2 regions of the Xanthomonas arboricola pv. juglandis genome follow, and region 1 is predicted to be linked to the other one. Evidence: predicted binding sites of a transcription regulator. Region 1 holds the regulator's gene; the other holds the start of a gene.
What was found. Region 1 encodes FliA, which starts transcription of late flagellar genes. Its sites were predicted from a motif close to TAAAGTTTNNCNNNCNNNGGCCGATAA; they were not measured.
Positions count from the first base shown of each region.

Region 2: the regulator FliA is predicted to act here: its motif matches at 3,428-3,454, upstream of KHN93_RS15515 (methyl-accepting chemotaxis protein).

Region 1 is NZ_HG999362.1:2,366,481-2,382,450, reverse strand. Features, by position in the region: gene KHN93_RS10370 (ligand-binding sensor domain-containing diguanylate cyclase) at 1-2,401, shown strand, start outside; gene KHN93_RS10365 (putative bifunctional diguanylate cyclase/phosphodiesterase) at 2,725-4,812, shown strand; gene flhB (flagellar biosynthesis protein FlhB) at 4,996-6,126, shown strand; gene flhA (flagellar biosynthesis protein FlhA) at 6,144-8,216, shown strand; gene flhF (flagellar biosynthesis GTPase FlhF) at 9,019-10,701, shown strand; gene KHN93_RS10345 (MinD/ParA family protein) at 10,688-11,572, shown strand; gene KHN93_RS10340 (RNA polymerase sigma factor FliA) at 11,569-12,336, shown strand; gene cheY (chemotaxis response regulator CheY) at 12,372-12,764, shown strand; gene KHN93_RS10330 (protein phosphatase CheZ) at 12,764-13,390, shown strand; gene KHN93_RS10325 (chemotaxis protein CheA) at 13,393-15,045, shown strand; gene KHN93_RS10320 (serine hydrolase domain-containing protein) at 15,325-15,970, opposite strand, start outside.
Region 2 is NZ_HG999362.1:3,565,604-3,581,573, forward strand. Features, by position in the region: gene KHN93_RS15495 (hypothetical protein) at 1-298, shown strand, start outside; gene KHN93_RS15500 (response regulator) at 377-781, shown strand; gene KHN93_RS15505 (rRNA pseudouridine synthase) at 1,970-2,680, opposite strand; gene KHN93_RS15510 (hypothetical protein) at 2,798-3,004, shown strand; gene KHN93_RS15515 (methyl-accepting chemotaxis protein) at 3,523-5,691, shown strand; gene KHN93_RS15520 (hypothetical protein) at 6,321-6,500, shown strand; gene KHN93_RS15525 (GNAT family N-acetyltransferase) at 6,583-7,008, opposite strand; gene KHN93_RS15530 (LysE/ArgO family amino acid transporter) at 7,035-7,685, opposite strand; gene KHN93_RS15535 (LysR family transcriptional regulator ArgP) at 7,762-8,655, shown strand; gene queC (7-cyano-7-deazaguanine synthase QueC) at 8,885-9,559, shown strand; tRNA gene KHN93_RS15545 (tRNA-Lys) at 9,607-9,682, shown strand; gene KHN93_RS15550 (hypothetical protein) at 9,906-10,229, opposite strand; gene KHN93_RS15555 (aldo/keto reductase family oxidoreductase) at 10,964-11,830, shown strand; gene queE (7-carboxy-7-deazaguanine synthase QueE) at 12,022-12,705, opposite strand; gene ybgF (tol-pal system protein YbgF) at 12,748-13,572, opposite strand; gene pal (peptidoglycan-associated lipoprotein Pal) at 13,579-14,097, opposite strand; gene tolB (Tol-Pal system beta propeller repeat protein TolB) at 14,155-15,474, opposite strand; gene tolA (cell envelope integrity protein TolA) at 15,740-15,970, opposite strand, start outside.

The DNA.
Region 1 (15,970 bases):
GGTGCGCGTGCCCGAGCTGTCCAAGGTGCTGAGCCTGTCGGTGGACGGCGACACCTTGTGGGCCGGTTGCGCCAAGCGGCTGTGCGCCATCGATGCGCAACGCAAGGTGCAGGTGTACGGGCCGGACCAAGGCGTGCCGGACGATCGCTGGTACAGCGTGTTGCGCGATCACGACGGCGCACTGTGGGTCCGCGGCACCGGCAACCTGCTCTATCGCGCGCCGGGCGCCAGCAAATTCAGCGTGCGGCCGCTGCCCTTGCTCGATGGCAGAACCATCGGGCGACAGGCGCCGTTGGTGCTGGACCGCGAAGGACGCGTGCTGGTGCGTCGCAACGACGGGCTGGCGCGCTGGGAGAACGGCCGCTGGCGCAGTTTCGGCGCCGACAACGGGCTGCCGCCCGGCAGCAGCGATGCGATCCTGGTGGACCGCGATGGCGATGTCTGGATGACCGTCGATGGCGAAGGCCTAGTGCGCTGGGCCGGCTACGAATGGATCGAGAACTGGGACGCCTCGCAGGGCATGCCGGCCGCGCCCACCTGGTCGATCGCCCGCGACGCGCAGGGCGCGCTGCTGGTCGGCAACGAACATGGCACCGGCCGCCAGGTCGATCCAGGCGGGCGGTTCGTTCCGGCCCTGCAGGCCTCCGGGATCCAGATCGTGGGCATGCAACGCAGCGCCGACGGCAGCCTGTGGACGCTCAATTCGGCCGGTTTCCTGCGCCGCACCTGGCCAGATGGCCGCAGTGCGCAGATCGCCAAACTGCCGCGCACCGCGCGCCGCCTGCTGATCGATCGCCAGGGGCGGATGTGGATGCTCAGCGCGGGCGGGCTGTTCGTGATCCGGCGTCCGCTGGAAGGCGGCACGATGGAAGCGGTCACCGAGATGCCCACGATCGCCTATACCGATGTCCAGCAGACCGCCAACGGCACGTTGTGGGTGTCCACCGCCAACGGCTTGTTCCGGCTGCAGGGCGCACGCTGGTCCAGGGTCGAGGTGCTGGTCAATGGCGGCGCCTCGGACCCGTGGATCAGCAAGTTCCACATCAGCGACAGCGGCGAGGTGTGGCTGGCGTTCTATCGGCCCGGTCTCTGGCACGGCATGTTGCTGGGCGAGCGGCTGGATCTGCAGGCGATCAGCGATGAGGCGCTGCGCGATGTCGGCGTCTACCTGATGCGCGGCGACAGCCTCGGCCGGGTCTGGGTGGGCCATGCGCGCGGCGTGGAGGTCTACGACGGCGAGCGTTGGGCGCATCTGTCGCAATCGCAGGGCCTGCTGTGGGACGACATCTCCGAAGCCGCCTTCGCCGAGGATCCGGATGGGTCGGTCTGGATCGGCACCTCGCGCGGGGTGAGCCATCTGCTGGACCCGGCGCGGCTGTTCGATGCGCGCCAGCCCAGCGTGCGCATCGACAGCGTCAGCCGTGGCGGCGTGCCGGTGCAGCGCGGCCAATTGCTGGGCTGGAGCGACAAGCCGCTGCATATCGAGCTGTCCACGATGGAGGTGTACGACGACCCGAGTCGCCTGACCGTGCGTTACCGCCTGCTCGGCCTGCACAACGAATGGATCCAGAGCGACAACCTGTCGATCGACCAGGCGCCGCTGCCCTCCGGGCATTTCCGCCTGCAGGTGCAGGTGCTGGACCGCTACCGCCGCACCGCCTCGCCGATCGCCGACCTGCCGTTTGCGGTGGCCCCGCTGTGGTGGCGCAGCCCGACGGCGATCGTGTTGTATGTGCTGATCGGCAGCGCGCTGCTGGCCGGCCTGTGGCGCTGGCGGCACCGCCATCTGGTCGCGCGCGAGCGCATGCTGGCCGAACTGGTGGCCGAGCGCACCTATCAGCTGGAACACGAAAAACGCGATCTGGAAAGCGCGCGCGCAGCGCTGGCCCTGAAGGCCAGCCACGATGCCCTCACCGGCCTGCTCAACCGCTCCGGCGTGCTCGAAGCCATGGCCGAGGAACTGCAGGCCTGTGCGCACGGCGGGCATCCGCTGGCGGTGGTGCTGATCGACCTGGACCACTTCAAGCTGGTCAACGACGAACACGGGCATCTGGTCGGCGATGCGGTGCTGGCCAAGGTCGGCGCACGCCTGACCGCCTGCCTGCGCGACTCGGACAAGGTGGGCCGTTACGGCGGCGAAGAACTGCTGTTGCTGTTGCCGGGCATGTCGCAGCATAGCCAGCACCGGCTGCGCGCCATCCACGAAAAGCTCAGCCTGGCACCGTACGAGGTGGGTGCCGCCCGGCCGCTGCAGGTGACCTGTTCGGTCGGCGTGGCCTGGTTCCGGAACGGCGACAACGCCGCCACGCTGCTGGCACGTGCCGACGAGGCGCTGTACCGCGCCAAGCGGCATGGCCGCAATCGCATCGAACCGGAAGAGCCCGAATCGTCGGTGGCGTGAGCCCAAGAGCCACCGGTCGGGCGCAGCTCGCTGCGTATGGATTTCAGCTCGACGCACAGCATCAACGCATGCACTGGCAGCCACCCGCATGCCAGTCACGGCACCGCAGCATCGCCCGCACCGTCACCTCGCGCGCAGCCCCCTCGCCGCCAACGCATCACAGCCATCGCCGGCTGCCCCTGCCCGGCCGACCAGCGCAGTTGCGCGTGACCTGCGGTGCATGCGCGTCGATCGCCGCCGGCTGCCTGCAGGCGCTCAAGAAGTGGCGCCCGGGGTCGCTAGGTCCTTGAGCAAGTGCGTCCCTCGGCGCCGGAAGTGGATGGGTGGTCGGAACCTATAACCCTGGCATGGTGATGCTGTCGCTGGTGGTGGCCGTGCTGGCCTCGTATACCGCACTGCATCTGGCCGCACGTGTGACTGCCAGCCGTGGCGGCGATGCCGTGGCCTGGCTGATGGGCGGCGCGGTGGCGATGGGGATCGGCATCTGGTCGATGCACTTCGTCGGCATGCTGGCGTTTCACCTGCCGATTCCGCTGGGCTACGACCTGGCGCTGACGACCTATTCGATGCTGGCGGCGATTCTGGCATCGGCATTCGCGCTGTGGCTGACCTCGCGTGCCGATCTGCCATGGCCGCGGCTATGCATGGGCGCGGTGCTGATGGGGCTGGGCATTGCGCTGATGCACTACATGGGCATGGGCGCGCTGCGCATGTCCCCGGCCATCAGCTACGACCCGCTGCTGTTCGGGCTGTCCCTTGCCATTGCCATCGGCGCCTCGGCGGCGGCGTTGTGGATCGCCTTCCGGCTACGCCACGACGGGCGCCGCTACAGCCTGCGCCTGATCGCGGCGATGATCATGGGCGTGGCGGTCGTGGGCATGCATTACACCGGCATGGCGGCCGCGCAGTTCGCGCCCGGCAGCATCTGCGGCGCGGCCGCCGGTGCGCACCTGCCGCTGCCCTGGCTGGCCGCGGTGGTGGTGCTGGTCACGCTGGCGCTGCTGGCGCTGGCGCTGGTGATCTCGGTGCTGTCGCGGCGCTTCCAGCAACGCACCGACGTGCTCGCGCGGTCGTTGGCGCAGGCCAATGCCGAACTGGTGCTGGCCGCCCTGCACGACCCGCTCACCCGCCTGCCCAACCGCGTGCTGCTGCACGAGCACGTGCTGCAAAGCATCGACCGCGCCCAGCGCGACGGGCAACGCTTTGCGGTGATGCTGATCAACCTGGATGGGTTCAAGGCCATCAACGACGGCTACGGCCACCAGTTCGGCGACCAGTTGCTGGTGGCGGTGGCCGGGCGCATGAGTGCGCACCGGCGCGCCCACGGCAGCCTGGCGCGGCTGGGAGCCGACGAGTTCGTGCTGGTGTCGGCCATCGCCGACCCCGAGGATGCCGCCGCCATCGCCGCGCATCTGCTGCAGGCGCTGGCGGTGCCGTTCCTGGTCGCCGACCAGGAATTGCGCCTCAGCAGCAGCGTCGGCATTGCGCTGTATCCGGAGGATGCCGGCAGCGAACATCAGTTGATGATCCATGCCGATGCGGCGATGAGTCACGCCAAACAGGCCGGCCGCAACCGTTACAGCTTTTTCGAGCGCTCGATGACCGGCACCACCCGCGAGCGCCTGCAGCTGCTGCAGGATCTGCCGCGTGCGCTGGAACTGGGCCAGTTCGTCCTGCACTACCAGCCCAAGTACTGCGCCGACGATGGCCGCCCGGTCGGCGCCGAGGCGCTGCTCCGCTGGCAGCACCCCGAGCGCGGCCTGGTGCCGCCGGACAGCTTCATCCCGCTGGCCGAACGCAGCGGCATGATCGGCCCGCTCGGCAGCTGGGTGCTGCAGCAGGCCTGCCGGCAGATGCGCGACTGGCGCGAGGCCGGACATGGGCACTGGCGGGTGGCGGTCAACCTGTCGGCCACGCAACTGGCCTCGCCCAGCCTGCTGGACGAGGTGGCCACCACCCTGGCCGACTACGCGATCCCACCGGCCCAGCTCACCCTGGAAATCACCGAGAGCATGGCCATGCGCGATGCCGAGGCCTGCCTGCGCACGCTCGGCCAGCTCAATACGCTGGGCGTGCGCATCGCCATCGACGACTTCGGCACCGGTTATTCCAACCTGATGTACCTGCGCAAGCTGCCTGCGCACGAACTCAAGATCGACCGCAGCTTCGTGCAGGCCCTGGACAACGGCCCGGAAGACATCGCCATCGTGGCCGCGGTGGTGGCACTGGCGCACACCATGCGCCTGCAGGTGGTGGCCGAGGGCGTGGAGACCACCGCCCAGCGCAACACACTGGAACGGCTGGGCTGCGACCAGCTGCAAGGCTACCTGCTGGGCCGGCCAATGGACGCCGAGCACTTCATCGCGGTGGTGGTCGCCCAACGCGACGGCCCAACTCGCCCGACCGGCTGAGCGAAGGCGGCAAAGCGACCGCCGCCCCGGCATCCACGCGCAACGACCCGCCAGCAGCCCCACGCACAGCCGCGGCGTCCCGACTACCCAATCCCCAATCCCGCTTCCCGATTCCCGATTCCCGGCCTCCCAAACTGGAACGCCACTTGCATGACGCAGGGCTGACCAGTCACCGGCACCTCCATGTCCGAGTCCGAAGACGGCGGCGAACGCACAGAGCTTCCCACCGAAAAACGCCTGCGCGAAGCCCGCGAGCAGGGCAACATCCCGCAATCGCGCGAGTTGTCCACCGCCGCGGTGTTCGGTGCCGGCGTGTTCGCGCTGATGGCCCTGGCCCGCGGCATCGGCGATGGCGCCAGCGTCTGGATGAAGACCGCGCTCAGCCCGGACCCGAAGATGCGTGAAAACCCGATGGCGCTGTTCGGCCATTTCGGCGACCTGCTGCTGCAGCTGCTGTGGGTGATGCTGCCGCTGATCGGCATCTGCCTGGCCGCCGGCCTGGCCGGCCCGCTGTTGATGAGCGGGCTGCGCTTTTCCGGCAAGGCGATCATGCCCGACCTCAACAAGCTCAACCCGATGAACGGGATCAAGCGCATGTGGGGCAGCAACAGCCTGGCCGAACTGGTCAAGTCGGTGCTGCGGCTGCTGTTCGTCGGCCTGGCCGCCAGCCTGTGCATCTCCAAGGGCCTGCACGGCCTGCGCTCGCTGGTGAACCAGCCGCTGGAACAGGCGGTGGGCAACGGCCTGGACTTCACCAAGAGCCTGCTGTTCTACACCGCCGGCGCGCTGGTGCTGCTGGCCGCCATCGACGCGCCGTACCAGAAGTGGAACTGGCTGCGGAAGCTCAAGATGACCCGCGAAGAGATCAAGCGCGAGATGAAGGAAAGCGAGGGCAGCCCGGAGGTCAAGGGCCGCATCCGCCAGATGCAGATGCAGATGTCGCAGCGCCAGATGATGGAAGCGGTGCCCAAGGCCGACGTGGTGCTGATGAATCCGACCCACTACGCGGTGGCGCTCAAGTACGAGGGCGGCAAGATGCGCGCCCCGATCGTGGTGGCCAAGGGCGTGGACGAAATGGCCTTCCGCATCCGCGAAGCCTGCGAACAGCACCGCGTGGCGATCGTCACCGCCCCGCCTTTGGCACGCGCCTTGTATAGAGAAGCGCAAATCGGCAAGGAAATTCCCGTGAGACTCTATTCGGTCGTGGCCCAGGTGCTGTCCTACGTCTACCAGCTGCGTGGCTGGAACGGCGGCCCGATGCCGGAATTGCCGTCGCTGGACGTGGATGAGTTCGGCAAGGGAGCCAGCGCATGAGCGCCCAACCCGCCCCGATGAATGCCCGGCGCATCATGGAGTTGCTGCGCAACGGCCTGGGCGCGCCGCTGGCGCTGATGGCCATGCTGGCCATGCTGATGGTGCCGCTGGCCGCGCCGGTGCTGGATGCGCTGTTCACCTTCAACATCGCCATCTCGCTGATGGTGCTGCTGGCGGTCGTCTACGTGCAGCGCCCGCTGGAATTCACCATTTTCCCGATCGTGCTGCTGATGACCACGATGCTGCGGCTGGCGCTGAACGTCGCCTCCAGCCGCGTGATCCTGATCAACGGCCAGGACGGCCATGCCGCAGCCGGCAAGGTGATCGAGGCGTTCGGCCAGTTCGTGATCGGCGGCAACTACGCCGTGGGTATCGTGGTGTTCGCGATCCTGACCATCATCAACTTCGTGGTCATCACCAAGGGTGCCGGACGCGTGTCGGAAGTGACCGCGCGCTTCATCCTGGACGCCATGCCCGGCAAGCAGATGGCCATTGATGCCGACCTCAACGCCGGTTTGCTGACGCGCGAGGAAGCCAAGGCCCGCCGCGAAGAGGTCCGCGAGGAAGCCGACTTCTACGGTGCGATGGACGGTGCCAACAAGTTCATCCGCGGCGACGCCATCGCCGCCATCCTGATCCTGTTCATCAACCTGGTCGGCGGCATGGCGGTGGGCATGTTCCAGCACGGCATGAGCTTTGTGGATGCCGCCTCCACCTATACCCTGCTGTCGATCGGCGACGGTTTGGTGGCGCAGCTGCCAGCCCTGCTGGTGTCGTCCTCGGTCGCCTTGCTGGTGACCCGCGCCTCGCGCGCGCAGGACATGCGCGGCGCCATGATCAGCCAGGTGTTTGGCCAGCACCGCGCCCTCGCGGTGGCTGCGGCCATCCTGGGCCTGGTCGGCCTGGTGCCGGGCATGCCCAACGTCGCGTTTTTGACGCTGGGCCTGATCCTGGGCGTGATCGCCTGGAAAATGTACAAGCGCAGCCTGGTCATCCCGCCGACCGGCGACCCGGCCACCGATCCCAAGGCCGCCGCTGCGGCCACTGCCGCCCAGGCCAGCTCGGAGCTGAGCTGGGACGAACTGCGCCCGATCGACCCGCTGGGCCTGGAAGTGGGCTACCGGCTGATTCCGCTGGTGGACAAGAACCAGGGCGGCGAACTGATGGCGCGCATCAAGGGCGTGCGCCGCAAGCTCACCCAGGACATCGGCTTCCTGGTGCCGCCGGTGCATATCCGCGACAACCTGGAGCTGTCGGCCAACGCCTACCGGTTGCTGGTACACGGGGTGCCGGTGGCCACTGCGGAAATCTATCCCGATCGCGAACTGGCGCTGGACCCGGGCGGTGCGCTCGGCCAGCTCGACGGCATTCCCGGCAAGGACCCGGCGTTCGGCCTGGACGCCACCTGGATCCAGCCACACCAACGCGCCTATGCCGAATCGATGGGCTACACCGTGGTCGACCCGGCCACCGTGGTCGCCACCCATCTGTCGCACCTGATCCGCGAACACGCCCCGGAACTGCTCGGCCACGAGGAAGTGCAGCAGCTGCTGGCGACCCTGGCCAAGACCGCGCCGAAGATGGTGGAAGACCTCACCCCGAAGGCGCTGCCGCTGTCGGTGGTGGTGCGCGTGCTGCAGAACCTGCTGATCGAGCGCATCCCGGTGCGCCAGCTGCGCAAGATCGTCGAAGCGCTGGTCGAACACGCCCCGCACAGCCAGGACCCGACCACCCTCACCGCCGCGGTACGCACCTCGCTGGGCCGCTTCATCGTGCAGGAAATCGCCGGCATGTCAGCCGAGCTGCCGGTCTACACGCTGGCCCCGCAGCTGGAGCGCGTGCTGCAGGAATCCACCCACGGCAACGGCGTGGCGCTGGAGCCGGGCCTGGCCGAGCGCCTGCACCAGAGCTTGGCCGACTGCGTCGGCAAGCAGGAAGCCCGCAACGAACCGGCAGTGGTGCTGGTGCCCGGCCAGGTCCGCGCCGCCCTGGCCCGCCTGGTCCGCCACAGCGTCCCGTCCCTGTCGGTACTGGCCTACAGCGAAGTGCCCGAAGACAAGCGCCTGAAGCTGGTCGGCACGATCAGCTGAAACCGGCCGCCGACCAACGCCCCCCGTGGGGTCGCACCCGGGCGCGACAGGTTTTACCGGCACAGCCCGTCGCGCCCGGGTGCGCTCCTACGACAGGCCGGGCAATCCGGGAACACACCGCGGACGCCGACACCACCGTAGGAGCGCACCCGGGCGCGACAGGCGTTACCGGCACGGCCCGTCGCGCCCAGGTGCGCTCCTACGACAGGCCGGGCAATCCGACAACACATCGCGGACGCCGACACCAAGGTAGGAGCGCACCCGGGCGCGACAGGTTTTACCGGCACGGCCCGTCGCGCCCAGGCGCGCTCCTACGAACCTACCCACTACGCTGGCCAGCGATGGCTGCAGGCCGGTGACCGACCAGCACCCGGCGTCGGAAAGCCGCCACTGGTCCGGATCTCCAATCGATTGCACGGCGCTGGCCGTTTCCAGGCATCCCGAGCGCCCCAGACTTGGCCTTCCGGCCGCCAGCGCTTCCGCCTGCACGACGACGCCACTGCATCGCCGCCCCGGAAAAAAGTCAATCAATCCATTGACTTGAAACCGTCGGACCCGACCGTACACGCCGCTCCCGCCCCGTCCCGACGCACCAGCTCCCCGCGCCGGAACCCCGGCACCCCGTTTTGGCACGCCGCGTGCATTAGCTCTGCCGAGACCGCAGCCAGCGCCACCGCTGCGGGGCGAGAGCAGCACTTGGAACAACCGAACGGGACAGGCAACTCATGACGCTGGCAACACACCCACATTCATCGCGCACCCGTCCGGCGTCCGGCGGGTCCCGTTCCTGGAGGCACTTCGCATGAAAATCAAACGCTTCGTTGCCCCGGACATGCGCACCGCATTCCGCATGGTGCGTGAAGAACACGGCCCGGACGCAGTGATCCTGTCCAATCGCCGCACCGCCGAAGGCATCGAGATCGTCGCTGCCAGCAACTACGACGAAGAACTCGTGCAGCGTGCGCTGGAAACCGCGCGCTCCGAGACGCCGGCCGTTGCCGCCGCGCCGATCCCGTCGGCAGCTGCCCCGCAGGCACCGGCCCCGCAAGCAGCCGCAGCACCGGTCCACGCACCGCTGAAGCCGGCCGCCGATGCCGGCACGAGCCAGCGCCAGCGCGTTGCCAGTGCCGCCGAAGACATGATCGCCGCGATGGCGCTGCGCCAGCCGGTCAATGTGCCGCGCCAGCCGCAGGTGCCGGCACCGGTGCGTAGCGCCGCCGTCCCCTCGCCCGCCGCCCAGGCCCTGGCCCACGCCGTCGCGGTGACCGCCGCGCCGCGCCAGGAACACGCGCTGTCGGCCGTGCCGGAACAGCTGTTCGCCGATTTCCTGACCACCGCGCCGGTGCAGCGTGCCGCCGTGCAGGCCGCACCGGTGCAGGCCCCGACCCCGATCATGGCCGCCGCCGCTGCCCCCGTGCAGGCCGGCTACGACCAGGACGAAGACGCGCTGGACGACGACGCCGACTTCGACCTGGACGCGCTGCCGCAGATCCTGCCGCCGACCGCGTTGCCGCCGCTGGTGGTTGCCCGGCCGGCGCTGGCCGCGGTGCCGGTCGCCGCCGCCCCGGCGCCGCAGAACGATGAAGAACTCAAGCAGTTGCGTGGCGAGCTGGCGCTGATGCGGCAGATGATCGAGCGCGAAATGAACCGCCTCACCGACGAGCGCCTGCGTGGCTCGCCGGTGCGCGCCCAGGCCCTGGAGTTGATGGACGACTACGGCTTCGACGCCGGCCTGATCCGCGACGTGGCACTGCAGATCCCGGCCGATACCGAATTGCACCGCGGCCGCGGGCTGATGCTGGGGCTGCTGTCCAAGCGCCTGCCGGTGGCCCCGGTCGACCCGCTGGAACGCGGCGGCGTGATCGCCCTGGTCGGCCCGACCGGCGCCGGCAAGACCACCACCATCGCCAAGCTCGCCCAGCGCTTCGCCGCCCAGCACGCCCCGCGCGACGTGGCCCTGGTCACCACCGACACCCAGCGCGTCGGCGGCCGCGAGCAGCTGCACAGCTACGGCCGTCAGCTCGGCATCGCCGTGCACGAGGCCGACAGCGCCGAGAGCCTGCTGGAACTGCTCGAGCGCCTGCGCGACTACAAGCTGGTGCTGATCGACACCGCCGGCATGGGCCAGCGCGACCGCGCCCTGGCCGCCCAGCTCAACTGGTTGCGCGCCGCGCACCAGGTCACCTCGTTGCTGGTGCTGCCTGCCAACGCGCACTTTTCCGACCTCGACGAGGTCGTGCGCCGCTTCGCCCACGCCAAGCCCCAGGGCGTGGTGCTGACCAAACTTGACGAGACCGGCCGCTTCGGTAGTGCGCTGTCGGTCGTCGTCGATCACCAAATGCCCATCACCTGGGTGACTGACGGACAGCGGGTCCCCGACGACCTGCACCGCGCCAATGCCGCCAGTCTCGTTCTTCGCCTTGAAGATTTGCGGCGCGCTGCCGATAAGCCCTGTACTCCGGAGCACAACCATGCAGTCGCGTGAATACGCCAAGCTGACCAACGCCTTCCCCCTGTCGGCGACCCGTCCCGAGCCCCTGGGCCCGGTGCGCACCATTGCCGTGACCGGTGGCAAGGGCGGCGTGGGTAAAACCAACATCTCCGCCAACCTGGCCGTGGCGCTGGCCGACATGGGCAAGCGCACCCTGCTGCTGGACGCCGACCTGGGCCTGGCCAACCTGGACGTGGTGCTGGGACTGTCGCCCAAGTACACCCTGGCCGACCTGATCGCCGGCCGCTGCACGCTGGATGAAGTGATCATCGAAGGCCCCGGCGGCGTGCTGGTGGTCCCGGCCGCCTCCGGCCGCCGCCACATGGCCGAACTGGCCCCGGCCCAGCACATCGGCCTGGTCAACGTGTTCTCCGAGCTGGAGCGCGACCTGGACGTGATGGTCATCGACACCGCCGCCGGCATCACCGACAGCGTGCTGACCTTCTGCCAGGCCGCCCAGGACACCGTGGTGGTGGTCTGCGACGAGCCGGCCTCGATCACCGACGCCTATGCGCTGATCAAGGTGCTCTCGCGCGAACGCGGCGTGGACCGCCTGCAGATCATCGCCAACATGGTGCGCGACCCCAACGAGGGCCGCCTGCTGTACGACAAGCTGTCGCGGGTCTGCGAAAAATTCCTCGGCGACGTGTCGCTGAACTACCTCGGCCACGTGCCGCAGGACGACTGGTTGCGCCTGTCGGTGCAGCGCCAGCAGCCGGTCATCAAGGCCTACCCCGCCAGTCCGTCGGCGCAGGCCATTGCAGAAATCGCTCGCCGTACCTCGCGCTGGCAGGCCCCCACCGTGCCGCGCGGCAACGTCGAGTTCTTCGTCGAACGCATCATCCAACGGGGAGTGGCCGCATGAGCACCGCTACCGCAACCACGGCCAGCGCGCAGTACCGCGCCGTGCAGCGCAACAACGCCAACGACATCGTCACCCAGCACGCCGACCTGGTGCGCCGCATCGCCCACCATCTGGCCGCGCGCCTGCCGGCGAGCGTGGAAGTGGACGATCTGATCCAGGCCGGCATGATCGGCTTGATCGAAGCCTCGCGCAGTTACGACTCCGAACAGGGCGCCTCGTTCGAGACCTATGCCTCGATCCGCATCCGCGGCTCGATGATCGACGAAATCCGGCGTGGCGACTGGGTGCCGCGCTCGGTGCACCGCCGCGCACGCGACGCCGCCGCCGCCGTGCGCAAGATCGAACAGCACACCGGCCGCGCCGCCGCCGCCACCGAAGTGGCCGCCGCGATGGAGATGCCGCTGCCCGACTACCTGCGTCTGATGGAAGATGCCGCCCGCGGCCAGGTGCTGAGCCTGGAGTCACGGATCGAGGATCACGGCGAGCTGGACACCACCGCCAAGGGCGGCCCCAATCCGCAGCAGATGATGGAGCGTGGCGAATTCGGCCGCGAGCTGGGCAAGGCCATCGGCCAGTTGCCCGAGCGCGAGCAGCTGGTGCTGTCGCTGTACTACGAACAGGAATTGAACCTGAAAGAAATCGGCGCCGTGCTCGGTGTCAGCGAATCGCGCGTCTGCCAGATCCATGGCCAGGCGGTGGTGCGTCTGCGCGGCCGCCTCAAGGTCTTCGAACTGGCCGATGCCGGTGTCGAAATTGACGAATGATTTTTTCGCGCATTTTTTAGTGTTAGGAGCTTGATGTGAACAAGAACATGCGGATTTTGATCGTGGACGACTTCTCGACGATGCGACGTATCGTCAAGAATCTGTTGGGCGATCTGGGCTTCACCAATACCGCAGAGGCCGAAGACGGCAACAGCGCATTGGCGGCGTTGCGGGCCGGCCCGTTCGATTTCGTGGTCACCGACTGGAACATGCCCGGCATGACCGGCATCGACCTGCTGCGCAACATCCGCGCCGACGCCAAGCTCAAGCACCTGCCGGTGATGATGGTGACCGCCGAAGCCAAGCGCGAGCAGATCATCGAAGCGGCCCAGTGCGGCGTAAACGGCTACATCATCAAGCCGTTCACCGCACAGACGCTGGAAGAGAAGCTGGGCAAGGTGTTCGAACGTCTGGCGGCGACCGCCTGATGAACGCCACCGTGGAAGCCGATGCCGAACGTGCCGCCCTGATCGAGCGCCTGCAACACGCGCTCGATGCACTGGAAAGCGGTGACCAGGTCGCCTGGCGGCGCGAGGTGGACCACCTCGCCGCGCTGCGCACGCGCCCGATGATGCAGAGCCTGAGCCGGCTCGCGCGCGAACTCGGGCAGGCGCTGGGCGAGCTGCCCACCGTGCCCGAGGAAGCCGGCGAACTGGACGATGCCTGCTCGCGCCTGGACCACGTGGTGGAAATGACCGAGAAGGCCAGCCATCGCACGCTGGACCTGGTCGAGGAATGCCGCGAGCTGGCCAACCAGCTGCGCGACGGTGGCCTGAACCAGGACCAGGGCGCGCTAATGGACAAGATGCGCCATAACCTGACCGAGCTGTCGCTGGCGCAGAGCTACCAGGACCTGAGCGGCCAGATCATCCGTCGCGTGGCCGGCATCGTGCGGCGCGTGCACGAGGGCTTCGGTGCACTCGGCCTGCCGCCGAAGAATCCCGAGCCGAAGAAAGACGACGGCGGTCTTGCCGGTCCTGCAGTCAAGGGCCTGGACCGTCACGCGGTGTCGCAGGACGACGCCGACGACCTGCTGTCCGGATTGGGGCTGTAACCATGAGTGCTGTTCCAGACGATATTGCTGCCGATTTCATTGTCGAGGCCCAGGAAATCCTGGATCGCCTCGGCGAACAGCTGGTGTCGCTGGAACAGGCACCGGACGAAGCCGACCAGCTCAACGCGGTGTTCCGCGGCTTCCACACGCTCAAGGGCGGCGCCGGCTTCCTGGCGATCAAGCCGATGGTGGAGCTCTGCCACGCCGCCGAGGAAACCCTGGGCATGGCGCGCTCCGGTCAGGCGGTGTTGCAGGCGCATCACTTCGATGCCGCGCAGCAGTCGCTGGATTATCTGCAGGCCATGCTGGATGCGATGGGCTCGGGCGAAACCGTGCCGCATGCACCGGCCTCGCTGATTGCGCAGTTCGATGCCAAGAGCGGCCCGCCGGCGGTCAAGGCCGCGCCCAAGGCCGCTGCCGCAGCACCCGCACACGATGACGCACACGGCGCTGCTGCGCCGGGCGCCAAGGCCGCGCCCAAGGCGGCGGCCAAGGCGGCTGACGCCGAGCAGACCGTGCGCGTGGACACCAAGCGCCTGGACGCCATCGTCAACCTGATCGGCGAACTGGTGCTGTCGCGCAACCGCCTCAAGACCCTGCGTACCCGCCTGCGCGACGAAGAACTCGACCGCGCGGTCAGCACCCTGGACATCGCCACCGCGCGCCTGCAGACCGCGGTGATGCGTACCCGCATGCAGCCGGTGAGCAAGGTGTTCGCACGCTTCCCCAAGGTGGCCCGCGATGTCGCGCGCACGCTGTCCAAGGAAGTGGAACTGGAACTGATCGGCGCCGAGACGGAACTGGACCGCAACCTGGTCGAGGCCCTGGCCGACCCGCTGGTGCACCTGGTGCGCAACGCGATCGACCACGGCATCGAATCGCCGGCCCTGCGCGAAGCCACCGGCAAGCCGCGCAGCGGCCATGTGCGCCTGTCCGCGCAGCAGGAAGGCGACTACGTCAGCATCGAGATCCAGGACGACGGCGCCGGCATCGACCCCGAACGCCTGCGCGAGATCGCCCGCAACAAGGGCCTGATCGACGCCGAAGCCGCCGCCCGCCTGAGCACCGACGAGTGTCTGCATCTGATCTTCATGCCGGGCTTTTCGACCAAGGCCGAGGTCACCGACATCTCCGGCCGCGGCGTGGGCATGGACGTGGTGCAATCGCGCATCCGCGAACTCAGCGGGCAGATCCAGATCCAGTCCGAACTGGGCCGCGGCAGCCGCTTCATGATCCGCGTGCCGCTGACCCTGGCCATCCTGCCCACCCTATTGGTGCAGGCCGGCGAAGCGGTGTATGCCTTGCCGCTGGCGCGCGTGGTCGAGGTGCTGCACGCCCCGCAGACCTCGCTGGGCTGGTTCGACGGCCGCGCCGTGCTGGATCGCCGCTCGCACACCCTGCCGCTGATCGACCTGCGCCGCTGGCTGGGCGTGCCCGCCGAACAACCGCCGCTATTGACGGTAGTGCTGCTGCAGGCCGGCGAAACCCGCTTCGGCCTGGTGGTGGACCAGGTGCGCGGCCGCGAGGAAGTGGTGATCAAGCCCCTGCCCCGTGCCCTGCGCGGCCTGCCCGGCTACGCCGGCGCCACCCTGATCGGCGACGGCCGCATGGCGCTGATCCTGGATGTGGATGGGCTGCGTTCCAGCGATCATTGAGGTTGGGGATTGGGGATTCGGGATTGGGGATTCGGGATTGGGAGAATCGGGAATCGGGAATCGGGAATCGGCAAGACGATCTTGTCTGCCTGATTTGACGGCAACGGCCGCGTACTGCGGCCGTTGTCGTTTCACTACCAGCATCGCTGCCGATCTATGCTGCTACGCGCGCAGGCATGGGCGCGATGGTTTGGCGACGGTCAGGCTACCGTGGAACTGAATCTGGAACCGTTATTTCCCATCCAGCTAATATTTAAGCATCTTAAACCAGCCCGGATTTTAGAAAAACGGGGGAACATGCGAGCCAGCTGGCGCAAGCAACTCAAGCGCGATATCGTCAACTCCAAAACCCGATGTTTTGTTGATAAACGCGATTGCGGCGACGCGCGTGTCGGCGTTGAAGCCCATGAAGCTACGAACGCCGCCGCCATTTCCATTGCTCCAAGCTATGCTCTGGCCATCCGGGTGGACCTTCCGCCAGCCGATACCCATTCTGGTATCGGTATTATCGCCGGGCCTATCTACGGTCAGCATCATTGAAGCCGCCCGCGAGAGGGGACCACTTTCTTTGTTTGTCCAAAGTGTCATGAATTTCGACAGGTCCTTCACCGTCGAAAAAAGGCCGCCTGCCGGCGCAAGCGCACCAAATTCCCAGGGTTGAGCCGAGTGGAAGTCCGCATCGTAACCCCAAATTTCCCGGTGCTGCATCTCCGTTGATAGAGTAAGCGTAGTCTCGTCCATACGAAGCGGTTCAAGAATGCGAGCTCGCAAGAGGTTAGCATACGTTTTGCCAAGGCGCTGTGACAACGCGTAACCCAATAATGCGTAGTCAAAATTCGAGTATTCAAAACTCGACCCCGGTAAGCGCGTGAGACGAACACGACCTAAATCAGCACAAAGATCGCTCTCGGTGTAGCCGGCGTAG
Region 2 (15,970 bases), 1.2 Mb from region 1:
CAAGAGCGGCCCCAAGCCTGCGTTGAGCCGCCCCAGCGCGGCCTCGCTCGCTGCCGAACGCGCCGAACAATGCCAGGGCAAGCTGCATGGCGCGGTCGAAACCGGCATGGGCTATTCCAACCGCGGCGGCAACAGCAACTGGCAGGCCGTCAACCTGAATTCCTGCAAGACCTATTACGACGACGACGGCAAGGCGCACCAGATCGGCGTCAGCATCAGCGTCGGACGCGGCGAAGGCGCGCTGTTCGGGCCTCGCTACGGCCCCGGCGGCTACGGCCCTGGCCCGTTCGGTTGGTAACCGTACGGCTCCGTCTGCGTTGACAGAGGGTTCACTGCCGCATCGCTGAGAATGTGGCCTGCCTTACGAGACGTGCTCATGTCACAGAACAAGGAACGGCCAGTTGTATTCGTCGTCGAAGACGGCGATGGCACCCGACAACTCAGCTGCCTTGTGCTGGAAAGCTATGGTTTTACCTGCCGTAGCGCAGGCTCGGTCGAAGAAGCGCTGACCCTGATCGAAAGCGACCCGCGCGTGGATGTGCTGTTTTCCGACATCCATTTTCCGGGCGGCCTGACCGGCGTGGACCTGGCGCTCAAGACGGCGCACGCGCCCTACAACCTGCCGGTGCTGCTGACCTCCGGCCTGGCGGTCGAGTATGTGGAAGAAATCCTGCCGGACGGTGTGGCCTTCCTCGAAAAGCCCTATACCCCCGAGCAGCTGCTGAGCGCGATCCGCAGCGTGATGGCCAAGCACCGGGTGCTCCCTACCCCGGTCGCATAAGGGCAGCGGCGCCGCGCAGATCGATATGCAGGCTTCCGCTGCAACTCGACCTTCGGTGATGTGACCAGGCTCGGGTACGGATGGACGCATCCCGATGGGACGACAATTGTCGGAAACGTCCCGACAGACTGTCGGCGCGGCCCCGATTTACGTGATGCGCACCTCATTTAGACTGCAGCCACCGGACGCGAGGCCTGTTGGGCCGCTCAACTCGCGAGGCGCTGAGCACGCCCCTGCCGGAACATTGCCGGCACGGGTGAGACGCACCACGTCGTGGTTGATTGGTCGTCCGCTAGCTTGGCTACACGCGCTTTCTCGGAAGAAGAAGGCATTCGTGCGCAAGCGCAGACGGCTCAACTGAGTTTGCAGCCGAACCGCTTGATGACACTCCGGCTCGTGTGTCCAAACTCCAACGCTACGAAACTCTCCAACCTGCAGCTCGATCCGTGCTGATGCTGGTTGTGGCTGAGTCACGCGCTGGCCTTGTCTGCGCATTGAATTGATCAAGGACATAGCGATCTCCAAACGCTGCTGCTTATGCGCTTGTGGCTTGAGACTTATCGGCTTGCCGTTGCCGCCAGCACAGCGGCAGTGCGCCGGTATTACCACGGCAGCGCCGGCAGGCAGATGCCCAGCAAGCGCGCTCGCAGCTGTAGCGTGCTCTTGCGCGAATGCCGATGCACCGCTGCTGAGAGGGACGAATGCAGCGTATTTCACGCCATCAAGCAGGCCGCTCGCTAGGCTGATGTCAGTGCAGCACTTGGCTGCGAAGACTTTCAGGAAATTCTCATGGGCGACAATTCGTTTCTGTCACCGGCCTTCGTCATTTTGGTTATTGGCGTGATCGCTGTGGTGTTCTGGCTGGTGACGCGCGCCAAGAAGAAGCGCAACAAGAAGTAAGCAACACAGGAGGTGCGCCAGACATCGGGATGCCACATAGCCTGCGCTTGATGCGCACTGAGTTGCTGATGCCAAGCGCCGGTCCAGGCCGGCCTCTGCCTGGCATGGCATGGCTAACAAGCACTACTTCCCGCGTAACAGCGCACCAGTGCGGAAGCTGTCTGGACCGCAAGGCCCCCCGCAGCGATATCGCTGCGTTGAGGCCGCACGGCATTTGATGCACATACCGCGTCACCAGCATCGGCAGACGACCGCGTTGCGACCAGGCGCGCAGGAAACCGACGCCAATCAGAACCGCTCGCCCGTCGGCAGATAGCGCCATTCACCGATGGCCAGCTTGCCCAGCGACACACGGCCCACGCGCAGGCGCCGGATGCTGACCACCTCCAGCCCCACCTCACCGCACATGTAACGCAGCTGGCCGGGTTGCACGTGCTTGATCGCAAACCGCAAGCGCTCTTCGTTCTGCCAGCTCACCTTGCACGGCGACAGGCTGCGCTGCTGATACACCAGGCCATGCGCAAGCCGCGCCATGCCATACGGGCGCAGCTCACCACCCACCTCCACCAGAAATTCCTGTTCGATCGAGGTCGCATCGGCACTGAGCCTGCGCAGCACGCGGCCGTCCTGGCTCAGCACCAGCAAGCCGCTCGCCTCTTCCTCCAGCGGCAGCGGCGCGTTCAAGCGCAGGAAGTGCCGCTTCAGCACACGCATCTCGAGCTGGTCCAGTGCGCTGCGCGTTGCCGGCGTGGCCAGTGCCAGCGCCGCCTCGGCACTCATGCCTGCCGGTTTGTGCAGCAGCAGCGTGGCAGGCTCGGCAGCTGCGAGCACTGCGTCTTCCGCCAGCGTCACCTGCGCTGCAGTGGCCAAGGCTTGCGGCTCTTCGACCACGGCCCCGTCCACACTGACCCAGCCGCCTTCGATGTATTGCTGCGCCTCGCCACGCGAGCAGCCGAACAGCGCGGCCACGCATTTGTCGAGACGGATCGGATCGGACATCGGGCGAGCTCGGTTTCAGGGCACGGCAGTGTACGTGCTGGGTCGATGGATGCGTGAGGCCGGCTTCTGCACCGCCCGACAACATGGGAAACTGGGCGCTCACACAGGAGATTGCAGATGTTCATCAAGTTCGGCACCACCCGGGTCCGCCTCAACCATATCTCCGTCATCAGCGATCCCTTCAACGCAGGCGAAAACTTCGGCTCGTATTGCCACTCGGTCCGGGTCGGCCTGCTCTCCGGCGAGGAAATCTTTGCACGCTTCAATACCGAAAGCGGCGCCGAGCAGCTGCATGCAGAGGTGCTCGCTGCACTGGAAGGTTGAGCGCAAGACCCACAGTGCCGCCACGCGCGTGATGCCTCACGCGCGATGCACGGCGCCAACAACAGCAGCCGGCCATGCCGGCTTGCCAGGTGCACGTGGCAAGGCGGCCCAGTCGCACCGCATCAGAGCCGATCGAATCGCGTGCCCCTCCGCTGCACCGGCGCTGGCGCTGCTTGAAGACACGCGCATTGCCGGCATCGCGACACAGGACGAATTGGATCCTGTCTCAGCACCATCTTTGCCCTGGGTGCGTCGCCACCTGTCAGCAGAACGTCGGAAAATCGTTCCGCCGTTGGCACGCTTCGATCCAGCAATAACGCGAGAAACAAGCAATTTCTGCGCGCATGTCAGGCCGCTGCGGACGGCTGTCGGGAAATTTCTTCCACACGATGAATTCAATATAAGTACTTTCAAATACGAGCCTTTAGCTCGTCGCAATCCGGCCGCTAGCTGGGGCAAGACGCTCTGGTGGATGACCCATTCATCAAGCCCCTCAGTTGCACTACCTGGATGCGGTCATGAATACATATCTGCAACGCCTCAATGTCGGCCGCCGCTTGGGCATGGCCTTTGGCATCTTGATCCTATTGTCGGGCCTGCTTGTGGCCACCGGCCTAGTCACCATGTCCAACGCCCGTTTCGAGCTGGACACCATCGTCAACAGCAACATGGAGAGGATACAGCTGTCCTCGGAAATGCTCGACGCCAACACCAACGTGGCAATCGGCCTGCGCGACATCGTCATGGTCTCTGGCGACGCGGCCAATCGCCGTTCGATGGACATGATCGAAAAGAACCGCGCACGCTACAAGCAGGCACACGACGCCTTGGCCGCACTGCCCAGCAGCGCGGCTGAAAAACAGGCGCTCGACCTGGTGCAGGAAAAGCGCGACATCTCGGTCAAGCTCAATAACCAGATTCTCGAATACGGCCTCCGCGATCAGAACCAGGAAGCGCAGGCCTTGCTGCAAGGCGACGCCGCAGCGGCCATGGATGCGCAGCAGACGGCGATCCGCGAGAACGCTGCATTGGAGCGCCGCCTCAGCAAGGATGCCTATGCGGCCGCGGTTGCATCGATGCATCGAGGCAAAATCACCCTGGCCACCGGCGGCATTGCCGCACTGGTCATCAGCGGCCTGCTCGCATGGCTGATCACTCGCAGCCTGACCCAGCCGCTCAGCCAGGCCACACGCACTGCAGAAGCGATCGCGGCCGGCAACCTGCACAACGATGTGCACACCAATGCCAATGATGAAACCGGCCGTCTGCTCAAGGCCATGGACAAGATGCAGCTGCAGCTACGCAACCTGATCACCGCGCAAACCGACATGGCCAGGCATCACGACAACGGCCAGATCAGCTTCCGTATCGATGCGGCGGCATTCCCGGGCGACTATGGGCGCATGGCCAACGACACCAACCTGCTGGTTGCCTCGCACGTGGCAGTGCAGACCGACCTGGCACGCATCATGGGCCGGTATGCGGTTGGCGAACTCTCCGAAGACATGCAGCCGCTGCCCGGCGAAAAGGCCGTTTTCAGCGACACCATGTCGCAGGTCAAGCTCAACCTGTCGGCGATGAACCACGAGATCAAGCATCTCGCCCAGGCCGCCGCCAATGGCGACTTCAGCGCGCGCGGCGATGCCGAGCGCTTCCAGTTCGACTTCCGCATCATGGTCGAAAGCCTCAACCACCTGATGTCCACGGCCGACGGCAATCTGCAGTCGCTGTCGTCGTTGCTGCAGTCCATCGCCGCTGGCGACTTGACCGCACGCATGAGCGGCGAATTCCGCGGCGTGTTCGCACAGATGCGCGATGACGCCAACACCACGGCCAGCCAGCTGGCGCAGATCGTCGGCAACATCCAGGAGTCGGCCGTGTCGATCAACTCCGCGGCCAGCGAAATCGCCGCCGGCAACCAGGACCTGTCACAACGTACCGAACAGCAGGCGGCCAACCTCGAAGAAACCGCAGCATCGATGGAAGAGCTGACCTCCACCGTCAAGCAGAATGCCGAAAGCGCACGCGAGGCCAACCAGCTTGCGATCGGCGCCGCACGCGTCGCCTCGCAAGGTGGCGAGGTGGTCGGCAAGGTGGTGGACACCATGACCGGTATCGAAGCCTCCTCCAGGAAGATTGCCGACATCATCAGCGTCATCGACGGCATCGCCTTCCAGACCAATATCCTGGCCTTGAACGCGGCAGTGGAAGCCGCCCGTGCCGGCGAGCAAGGCCGCGGCTTCGCCGTGGTGGCCTCGGAGGTGCGCACGCTCGCGCAGCGGTCCTCCGGCGCCGCCAGGGAGATCAAGGACCTCATCGACGACTCGGTGCAACGCGTGGCCGAGGGTTCGGCACTGGTGCACAGCGCAGGCAAGACCATGGGTGACGTGGTGGCCAGCGTGCAACGCGTCACCGACATCATGGGCGAGATTTCTGCAGCCTCGCAGGAACAGTCGGCCGGCATCGAGCAGGTCAACCAGACCATCACGCATATGGACGAAACCACCCAGCAGAACGCCGCGCTGGTGGAAGAAGCCACTGCCGCCGCGCGCGCGATGGAAGAGCAGGCGGTGCAGCTCACCGATGCGGTGGCGATCTTCAAGATCGACGCACGCCAGACACGGCAGCCCGCCTCGCGCGTAGCGGCACCGGTCGCACAGCTGCTGAGCAAGGTCCGCAACGCCTGAGGCAGCGGCTGGCACTGCGCCGTCGACCGGGTCGTCGGTGCAGCCATGCTGATGCAACACCGCGGATGTGCCCGCAGCCATTGATGCCATCGCACACGAAGAAAGCGCCCGCTAGGGCGCTTTCTTCGTTTATCCCGCACGCTCACCGGCATTCGGCGCAGACAGCTCAGGCACCCGCAACGCGCGCGCAGTGCACACAAAAAAACTGGAAAACAAGCACGCAAACCACTCAAAAGCGCTTGTTTCCAGCGCCATGCCTGGCTACGCTGCGCCAGTCGAAAGAGAGCAGGCCGGATGGTAGCCCGGCCACCGTCTGCAGCGCAGGCGGCATCTTAGCCATCGGTACCCACGACATCCGCAGCCGGCGATGCCGGCACTGCAGGTGTGTCCGTGCGTGCTCTCGTCACCGCTCGGCACGCCTTCTCAATCAGGAAGGATCACCCGTGAATACCAGTAACGACAGTCACGATCTGCATCACCCACGCAACGGCGAGCATGCCAACGTGCATGCTTGCGCATACGCAGCGGATGCAGACGCAAAGCCATACGACGATGCCTTATCGCACTGGCACCAAGCCCCTCTCGACACGCGCGTGATCTGGCGGCGGCAGCTTACGCTCCAGGGCGGCATGTCGGTGCTGTTGGCGGCCTGGCAGATGCCGCATTCGCTACGCTGGGAGTGGGAAGCCATCGACCTGCTGCAGGATCGACACCTGTGCGGCGGCAACTGCGATTCATCGTTGGCGGCAATGCGCGCTGCCGATGCCTGGCCGGCACTGTGCGGTGACGATTCCGCAGTGCTCACCTAACATCATGCAGCGTGTTGAACCGTCTTTCTGCCCCGACGCAGTGCCATGCCGGTACGGCCACGCAACAGCCGGCCCACCGCGGCTAGCGCGTGTAGAGACCGGGACGATAGCGTTCCATCAGCGACTGCGGAGCCAGCGGCGGCGTGAAGCCGTAGCGCGCATAGAGACCATGCGCATCGCTGGTGGCCAGGCTGAAACGGCGCAGCCCCTGTAGATCGGGGTGCGCCATGACCGCATCCATCATTGCCTTGCCATAGCCCTTGCCCTGATGCTCGGGCAACACGAACACATCGCCCAGATAGGCGACGGTTGCATAGTCGGAAACCACCCGCGCAAACGCGACCTGCCCGCCCTGCAGAAACCCGCCGAAGCACAGCGAGTTGGCGATGGAGCGCTGTAGCACCGCCAGCGGGATGTCCCTGGCCCAGCTGCTGTGCTGGGCCAGGTAGCGATGGACCAGCGCAACATCGAGTTCGGAGTGATTGGTGGAAACGCGCAGCGGCGACATGACGACAACTCCGGCAACAGTAGGCCTCAGGGTAGCGCCTGCGCAGGCAGCAGCAACAGTGCGCACAGCACCAGCATGAATCCTGCGATCGCCGCATCCAGCACACGCCATGCGCGCGGATCGCGGAAGGCCGGCTGCAGCAAGCGCGCGCCATAGCCCAGAGCGGAAAACCACGCGATGCTGGCCAGGCACGCACCCGACGCGAATGCCCAGCGCAGCTGGCCCGGATAACGCGCGGCCAAGCTGCCCAGCAGCAGCATCGTGTCCAGATAGACATGCGGGTTGAGAAAGGTAAATGCCAGGCACGCCAGCATGGCGCGCTGCCAGCGTTGCGCACCGGCCTGCGACGGCGCCAACCCGCTGGTGCCACGCCAGGCCCTGCGTGCAGCCAGCGCACCATATGCCGCGAGAAATGCAGCTCCCGCATAGCGAAGTCCCTGCAGCAGCTCCGGCCATTGCGTCACCAGCACGCCGATCCCGGCCACGCCCAGCACGATCAGCGCGATATCGCCGAACGCGCAGATCGCCACTACCAGACCGACATGCTGGCGCTGCAGTCCCTGCCGCAGCACGAATGCATTCTGCGCACCGATTGCAATGATGAGACCTGCGCTGGCGATAAAGCCAGAGATTGCGGCTTGGAGTAACACGAGCACCTCCCGGATCACAGGCGCCAATGCTGGGCGTTCCGCTCCAATTAGGAAAACTAAATCTTCTGTATTCTGCTTAGAACTTCTAATCCTGCCGAACGCCATGGATCTTCTGCATCCCCAACTGGCCGCATTCGCTGCCGTTCTCGAGGAAGGCAGCTTCGACGCCGCTGCGCGGCGGCTGTCGGTGACGCCGTCGGCGATTTCGCAGCGGATCAAGGCGCTGGAAGACCGGCTCGGCCAGGTGCTGGTGATCCGCAAGGCCCCCTGCCGCCCTACCCCGGCCGGCGAGCGCCTGCTGCGCTGGGTGAAGCCGATGCAGGTCCTGGAATCCGAAGCGATCGCCGACTTCCTCCCCGGCGACGGCAGCGCCGGGCATCCGCGCACGCTGGCCATCGCCGTCAACGACGACTCGCTGCAGACCTGGTTTCTGGCGGCGCTGGCGGCGCTGCACCGGGAGCACGGGGTTCTTTTCGATGTGCAGATGGACGACCAGGACCACACCCTGGAGCTGTTGCGCTCCGGGGCGGTGCTCGGTGCCGTCACCGCCGAACGCAAGCCGCTGCAGGGCTGCAATGTGCAGGCGCTGGGAGTGATGCGTTACCACGCCATCGCGTCGGCCGCATTCGTTGCGACGCATTTCAAGCAGGGCTTCAGCGCAGCTGCGCTGGCCCACGCACCGATGCTGGTGTTCAACCGAAAGGACACGCTGCAGACCCGCTTCGTCCGCCGCATCACCCGTACGCAGGTGGCGCCGCCGATCCACTACCTGCCGACCTCGACCGGCTTCGTCGAAGCGGCCGCACGCGGACTCGGCTGGTGTCTGGCGCCGGAATCGATGGTCGCGCCTGCCGTGCGCAACAGGCAGGTGGTCATCATCGACCCGACACGCTGGCTCGATGTGCCGCTGTACTGGCAATGCGCGGCAGTGCGCTCGAGCGCCTTGCAGCAGCTGGGCCAGGCCCTGCGCAAGGCCGCGGCTGCGAGCCTGCGCTGAGACCGGCCGTGCCGCACCGTCGCTGGCAAAACACGATACCCAGGCGCGCAGCTGCCGGCAGGCTATCGCACCGGATTGACGTGCAGATGCGGTCGCTACCCTGCCCGCGCGCGCTTGGCACAGCCGCGTTGCCCTGGCATCCCGCTGCCGACACAGCGACAGCCGGGTCGCCGTGCCACGCCGAGCCTGCTAGCCTTTCCGCCTATTCCGTTGTGATTGCCGATCCGTCATGAAAAAAGCCGTTGTTCTGTTGTCCGGGGGCATGGATTCCGCTGCCGTCATCGCGCTTGCGCAGGAGCAGGGCTTTGCCGTGCATGCCTTGAGCGTGCGCTACGGGCAGCGCCATACCTCCGAGCTGGACGCCGCCGCGCGCGTGGCCGCGGCGCAGGGCGTCATCGCGCACAAGGTGGTTGACGTGGACCTGCGCAGCATCGGCGGCTCGGCGCTCACCGACGACATCGACGTGCCCGATGCCGGTGGCGACGGCATCCCGGTCACCTACGTGCCGGCGCGCAACACCATCATGCTGTCGCTGGCACTGGGCTGGGCCGAGGTGATTGGCGCCAACGACCTGTTCTGCGGCGTCAACGCGGTCGATTATTCGGGTTACCCCGACTGCCGGCCCGAATTCGTGCGCGCCTTCGAAGTGCTGGCCAACCTGGCCACCAAGGCCGGCGTGGAAGGCGCCGGACTGCGCGTGCACGCACCGCTGCAGTTCCTCAGCAAGGCCGACATCGTGCGTGAAGGCGTGCGCCTGGGCGTGGACTTCGGCCTGACCGTGTCCTGCTACCGCGCCGATGCCGATGGACGCGCCTGCGGCCACTGCGACGCCTGCCGCCTGCGTGCCGCCGGTTTCGCCGACGCCGGCGTCGCGGACCCCACCCACTACGCCATTTCGCCTTGACGCCGCTGTAGGGTAGAATGCGCACCCCGGCGCACTGCCGGGACAGTGGGCCGTTAGCTCAGTCGGTAGAGCAGAAGACTTTTAATCTTTTGGTCGATGGTTCGAATCCATCACGGCCCACCAATCAAATCAGCAACTTGAAGAGCGCCGAAGGCGCTTTTTTTGTGCCCGCCGGAAAGTTGCCGGACGTGCGTTGCCGGGGACCCTGCGTCACGGCCGCGAAGTCGGATGGCACCATCTGCCGCGACTGGCGCGCTGCCGGCAACGCCGGCTCCTCTTTTGCCGATCGCGCGTGTCATCTTGCAGGTCGTGGGCCCGGCGCAGGCGGCCGTGGCGTTCTCGCTGATCATGTGGCTCCCGTCTTCTGGATACGCGATTGCACGCGCCGCGTTCGTCGCGCAGCTCCAGCGGCGCGTGCCTGCTTGCGCAGCCAGCTGAGGACGTCCACTGCAGCGTCGACGCGCATGCAGACATGCAGGCGGCCCAGCACAACGCTCTGCGCATCGCCGCCCGGCAGGATCTCGTCAAAGCCGGTGGCTTCGCAGGCGATCAGGACCGGGGAGGCATCGGGCTGCGCGTCGGAATGCAGCATGGCCAGCACATAGCCCTGCATCATCTCGAAGCTAAGGACGACGCCCGTGCAGACGCGGAACTGTTTGCCCAGGCTCATTGCTGCGGCTCCAAAGAGGGGCAAACGATCACTGCAACGAGAGGAAGACAGACAGACGCAACGGTGTGGATGGCTTTGCTCGTGCCTGCGAGGCTCGGCCTCATGTTGAGCGAAGCGGCACGGCTACGTTCGAGAGCGCTGGCGGTCAAATTGAAATGGCGGCCGCTTCGGCCTGCCGCAGACGCGGATACTCCTTGGGTGTCGTAGTACATGCAGAACTCCTGAGTAGATTGGAGTCCGCCAACCCGAGACCAAGCGGGGTGGCGGACGGCACGGGTTGGTCTACCGGACTCAGGGACCGGCGGGGCCGAAGCCCCCCGCGTACCGCCCGCCATAAAGATGGCAAGCACGCACCCCGCTCGATGCCGGGCAACAAAAAAGCGCCTTGCATCGATCGATGGGCGCTGGTGCGCCTGAGTAATCGGGAGACCAATCCCGGTCGCCGATTGTGCGGCGACGTTGGCATACTCGCGCCGCCGCTTGGCGCCTGTCAACGCAAAAACGCACAACGCGGCGGCGACGATTGTGAGAAACGCGGCGAAAGCACTGCCCGCGCAGCCAGCAAAACCTGAAACTCCAGCACATCCCGCCGGACGATCAGCCCGGGGCGCTGCGGCTGCGCCCATATGCCACAGGCCCTGGCGGGAGTGGACTGGCGCCGCGGCAAATGCGAATTCACATGCCGCGCCACGTTTCCTATCGTTGTTGGCTCAACGACACGCGAGCGCCACGCCATGACCAACATCGAAAAAGCCGGAACGTTTCTGCTTGGAGACCGCAAGCTCACCCGCATCGGCTACGGCGCAATGCAGCTCGCGGGGCCTGGCGTGTTCGGCCCACCCAAGGACCGCGACGGTGCGTTGGCAGTGCTGCGCGAAGCCGTTGCACTGGGCGTCAGCCATATCGACACCAGCGATTTCTACGGGCCGCACATCACCAATCAGCTGATCCGCGAGGCACTGCATCCCTACCCGCGGGAGTTGACCATCGTCACCAAGATCGGCGCCGCGCGCGGCACGGATGGTTCCTGGCTACCTGCCTTCTCGCCGCAGCAGCTGGTCGAGGCGGTGCACGACAATCTGCGCAACCTGGGGCTTGAAACGCTGGATGTGGTCAACCTGCGCGTGATGTTCAAGGCGCAGGAGCCGGCAGAAGGCTCGATCGCCGAGCAACTGGCGGCCTTGATCAAGCTGCAGCGCGATGGCCTGGTGCGGCACATCGGCATCAGCAATGTTACTGCGACGCAAATGGCCGAGGCACGCGCCATGACCGACATCGTCTGCGTGCAGAACATGTACAACATCGCGCATCGACACGACGACGAAATCATCGACACGCTCGCGCGCGACGGTATCGCCTACGTGCCGTTCTTCCCACTCGGCGGCTTTTCGCCATTGCAATCGTCCACGCTTGCCGCTGTTGCCCAGCGCCTGGCCGCAACCCCGATGCAGGTGGCACTGGCGTGGTTGCTGCAGCGCTCGCCCAACATCTTGCTGATTCCGGGGACCTCGTCGGTGGCGCATCTGCGCGCCAATCTGTTCGCGGCGGAACTGAAACTGCCGGCCGATGCCGTCGAAGAATTGAACAGGATCGCCGCGTAAACGCAGACGGCCGCGTCCTTGCAGGCAGCGCCTTGCGCTCGGATCAGTGCGAGCAACTGAGCGTCGCGGGTGATCGTCAGGCCGGTACGGACGGCATGCCGGCAACCGCAGTGGATGCGTGGCATGCCGATTGCGGGCAACCGGCCGCGCCCGCCTTTTTTGGGTGAGCGCAGTGGCTCTATCGCTCGGGCTTAGCGCCCAGGCTCGTCGTTCCACAGCAGCTTGTGCAGCTGCATCTGGAAGCGCACCGGCAGACGATCGGCCACGATCCAGTCGGCCAGCTCTCGCGGCGTCACTTCGCTCTTGCTGGGCGAAAACCACACCGTGCAGCGGCGGTCCAGCGCATGCGCGGCGACAATCTCGCGCGACCATTCGTAATCGGCGCGGCTGCAGATCACGAACTTGATCTGGTCGCGTGCGGTCAGCAGCGGCAGATTCTCCCAGCGGTTGCGCTGTTCCTCGCCGGAGGCCGGCGTCTTGATGTCGACCACGCGCGAGACGCGCGGATCCACGGCCGACACATCCAATGCGCCGGACGTCTCCAGCGAGACATCGAAGCCGGCATCGCACAGCTTCTGCAGCAGCACCAGGCAGCGCTTCTGCGCCAACGGCTCGCCGCCGGTCACGCAGACATGGCGCACACCGTGGCTGGCAACCTCGGCGACAATCGCATCGATGTCATGCCATTCACCGCCGTGGAAGGCGTAGGCGGTGTCGCAGTAGTGGCAGCGTAGCGGGCAACCGGTCAGACGCACGAACACGGTCGGCCAGCCGGCGGCCTCGGCTTCGCCCTGCAGGGACAGAAAGATTTCGGTGATCTTCAATCGCGGCAACGGCGATTGGACGATCTCGCTGGGGACGGCGGCGGCGTTCATTGGCAAAGTATGCGTCACGCCCGAAGGCGCGCACGCGCGGGCTCAGCGCAGTTGCTGGCCGAGACGGATGGACTGCAGACGCTCCTGGGCCACGCGCGCTGCGTCGGAGCCGGGATACTGCGATGCGACCTGCTGCAAGGTCTGCTGGGCCTGGTCGTTCTTGCCTTCGCCATACTGCGACAGGCCAAGCTTCAACAGGCCGCCAGAGGCCTTGTCATGCGTGGGATAGCGGCTGACGAGATCGCGGAACTGCGCCTCGGCGAGCTGGAAATTTCGGGTGGCGTAGTAACTCTCACCTAGCCAATACAAGGCATTGGGGGTGTAGACGCCGTTTGGATACAGCTCCAGAAAACTCAGGAACAACTGCGAGGCATCGTCGTACTTGCCGTTCTTCAAGGCATCGAAGGCGACGTTGTAGGCAGTGCGTTCCTCGTTGCTGACGGCCAGGGTGCCTGGGTCGCCATGCACGCTGGGCGGCTTCTCGGAAGTTGCCGCCGCTGCAGGCCGCGCGGCCGGGGCCGGGGCCGGGGCGGGTGTGACGCTGCCGGTGGGAGATGGCAATGGCGGGGTTGCACCACCTGCACCTTCCAGCCGATTCAGGCGTCCGTCCAGATCCAGATACTGATCCTTGGACTGCTGCTTGAGTTGTTCGTTGTCGTGCTGCAGCTGCTCCACGGTCGCTCGCAAGCCCTGCAGGTCCGAACGCGCCTGCTGCAGCTGGTTGAGGAGATCGTTGTTGGCCTGGCTGTTGGCCTGCTGCTGCTCGAGAACGGCAACACGATCAGCGAGACTGGCTCGCTGCGCGTGCGCCGGCGCGGCGACCACAAGGGCCGCCGCGACGAACAGGGATGTCACTCGAAAGCGCATCGCTTCTTACTGAGCCGTGTACACGATTTCGACGCGGCGGTTCTGCGACCAGCAGCTTTCGCTGGTTTCGGTGCAGACCGGACGCTCTTCGCCGTAGCTGACGACGGTCAGCTGGCTGGCGGAACCGCCGGCAGCCTGCAACGAGGACGACACGGCATTGCCACGACGCTCGCCCAGACCCATGTTGTACTCACGCGAACCGCGCTCGTCAGCATTGCCCTGCAGGGTGATGCGCGAGGAAGGACGGTCACGCAGGTACTTGGCGTGGCACGCCATGATGGCCTGGAATTCCGGCTTCAGGGAGTCCTGATCCAGATCGAAGTAGACAACGCGCTGGCGCAGGCAGGCATCGGTATCCAGGTCGCCCGGGCCGTACAGGCCAGAGGTGGACGGGCCGGTGGGAACGGAGGAACCAGCGGTGGTGTCAGTCGCAGGAGGCGGAGTTTCCTTCACCTTCTTCGAACAACCGGCCAGCACGGCAACGGACAACAGGGAGACAAGCAAGACGCGGGTGGACTTGTTCATGGGATACCTATGGAGGCTCTGGGCCAATGAGTGGTTTAACGCAGCGAAATATTAACATTAATGCGCGGTTCGGTAAGGCCCCCATGCAGGTTCTCTCACATCTCCATCGGCCAGGACCAGACGCTGGCGGACGCGAGCGTCGGAGGAGACTGCGTAGAGCACGCCGCGACCACCCTCACGTGCGGCGTACAGCACCATGCTGGCATTCGGCGCGAAGCTCGGCGACTCGTCCAGCGAACCCGGCGAGAGCGTGCTCCAGCTCGGCGAACCCAGGCTGCGGTCCATCATGGCGATGCGGTAGCTATTGCCGCTGCCTTGCGCCACGGCGACCTTCTTGCCGTCGAACGAGACGCTGGCGGTGGCGTTGTAGTTGCCCTGGAAGGTCACGCGGTTGGCGCTGCCGCCGCTTGCGGCCACCTGGTAGATCTGCGGGCGACCGCCGCGATCGGAGGTGAAGTAGATGCTGCCGCCGTCCGGCGCCCAGGTCGGCTCGGTGTCGATGCCGAAGTGATTGGTCAGCTGGGTCAACTGCTTGCTGCCCAGATCCATGACGTAGATCTCCGGGTTGCCGCTGCGCGACAGTGCCAGCGCCAGGCGGCGACCGTCCGGCGAGAACGACGGCGCACCGTTGATACCGCGGAAGCTGGACACCAGCTCACGCGCGCCGGTGGCGATGTCCTGCAGGTAGATCGAGGAGTTGCCGCGCTCGAAGCTCACATAGGCCAGCTTCTTGCCGTCCGGGCTCCAGTTCGGCGACAGCAGTGGCTCGGCCGAGCGCACGATGGTCTGCGGGTTGTAGCCGTCCGAGTCGGCCACCATCAGCGCGTAGCGCATGGCGCCGCCCTTGCCGCTGGCGGTCACATAGGCGATCCGGGTCCAGAACGCGCCACGCACGCCGGTGATCTTTTCGTAGATCGCGTCGGCCATCTGGTGCGAGACATCGCGCATCGCATTGGCACGTGCGGTCATGGCCAGGCCGAGCAGACGCTCGCCCTTGGCCACATCAAACAGTTCGTACTCGACGCGGTAGGCACCTTCGCCGGCATCCATGACGCGGCCGACCACGATGTAGTTCTGCTTGAGCGTACGCCAGGTCTGGAACTGCACCTCGGTGCCGCGGGTCGGCTTCTCGACGATCTGCGCAACCGGCAGCGTGCGGAACTGGCCGGAGCGGTCCAGGTCGGCGCCGACAACGGCAGACACATCGGTCTGCGGCGCAGTGCCGGAGCCCTGGTAGGGCATGGGCACGACGGTGATCGGCGTCGCCGAAGCGCTACCGCCGACGATATCGATGGTGAGCCCTTGCTGTTGCGCGAGCGCGCTCAGCGGCAACAACAGGGCGGTCAAGGCAGCTAGCCAACGCAGCGGTTTTTTCATGGACGGCTCGGATCGGGCAGGAAAAGTGTGCAAGGGATACCAATCAGCGAGTGAACATACTCGCAATCGTGAACGAGACAGCGTGAAAGTGGAGCGAGTGGTCAACCATCGGGCGTTCCATCGGCCAAACCGGCGAGCAGGCGTGCGGTGGTGCAGCACCACCTACCCGGCAGAACTGCGCCAGGCAGCCGGCCACACCCGGCAAATCTACATCCGGACCGAGGCGCAGCGCAGGTCATGCGGCCGACCCCCGATCTGGGGCTTGCTAATCCTGCGGGGTGAACACAAACGTCAGGTTGCGCTGGAACACCGACTCGAACCCACGGTACGGCAATGGCTGCGCGCTCAGCACTGCGGCCTCGATCGAGCGCTGGCCGGCCTCGTCGTAGGGGCAACCCGGCGCCACCTTGGCTTCCATCACGGTGCCACCCGGCAACTGGCGGATGTTGATGCTGCATTTCTGTCCCGGCGGCACCGACGGCGGGCGCACCCACTG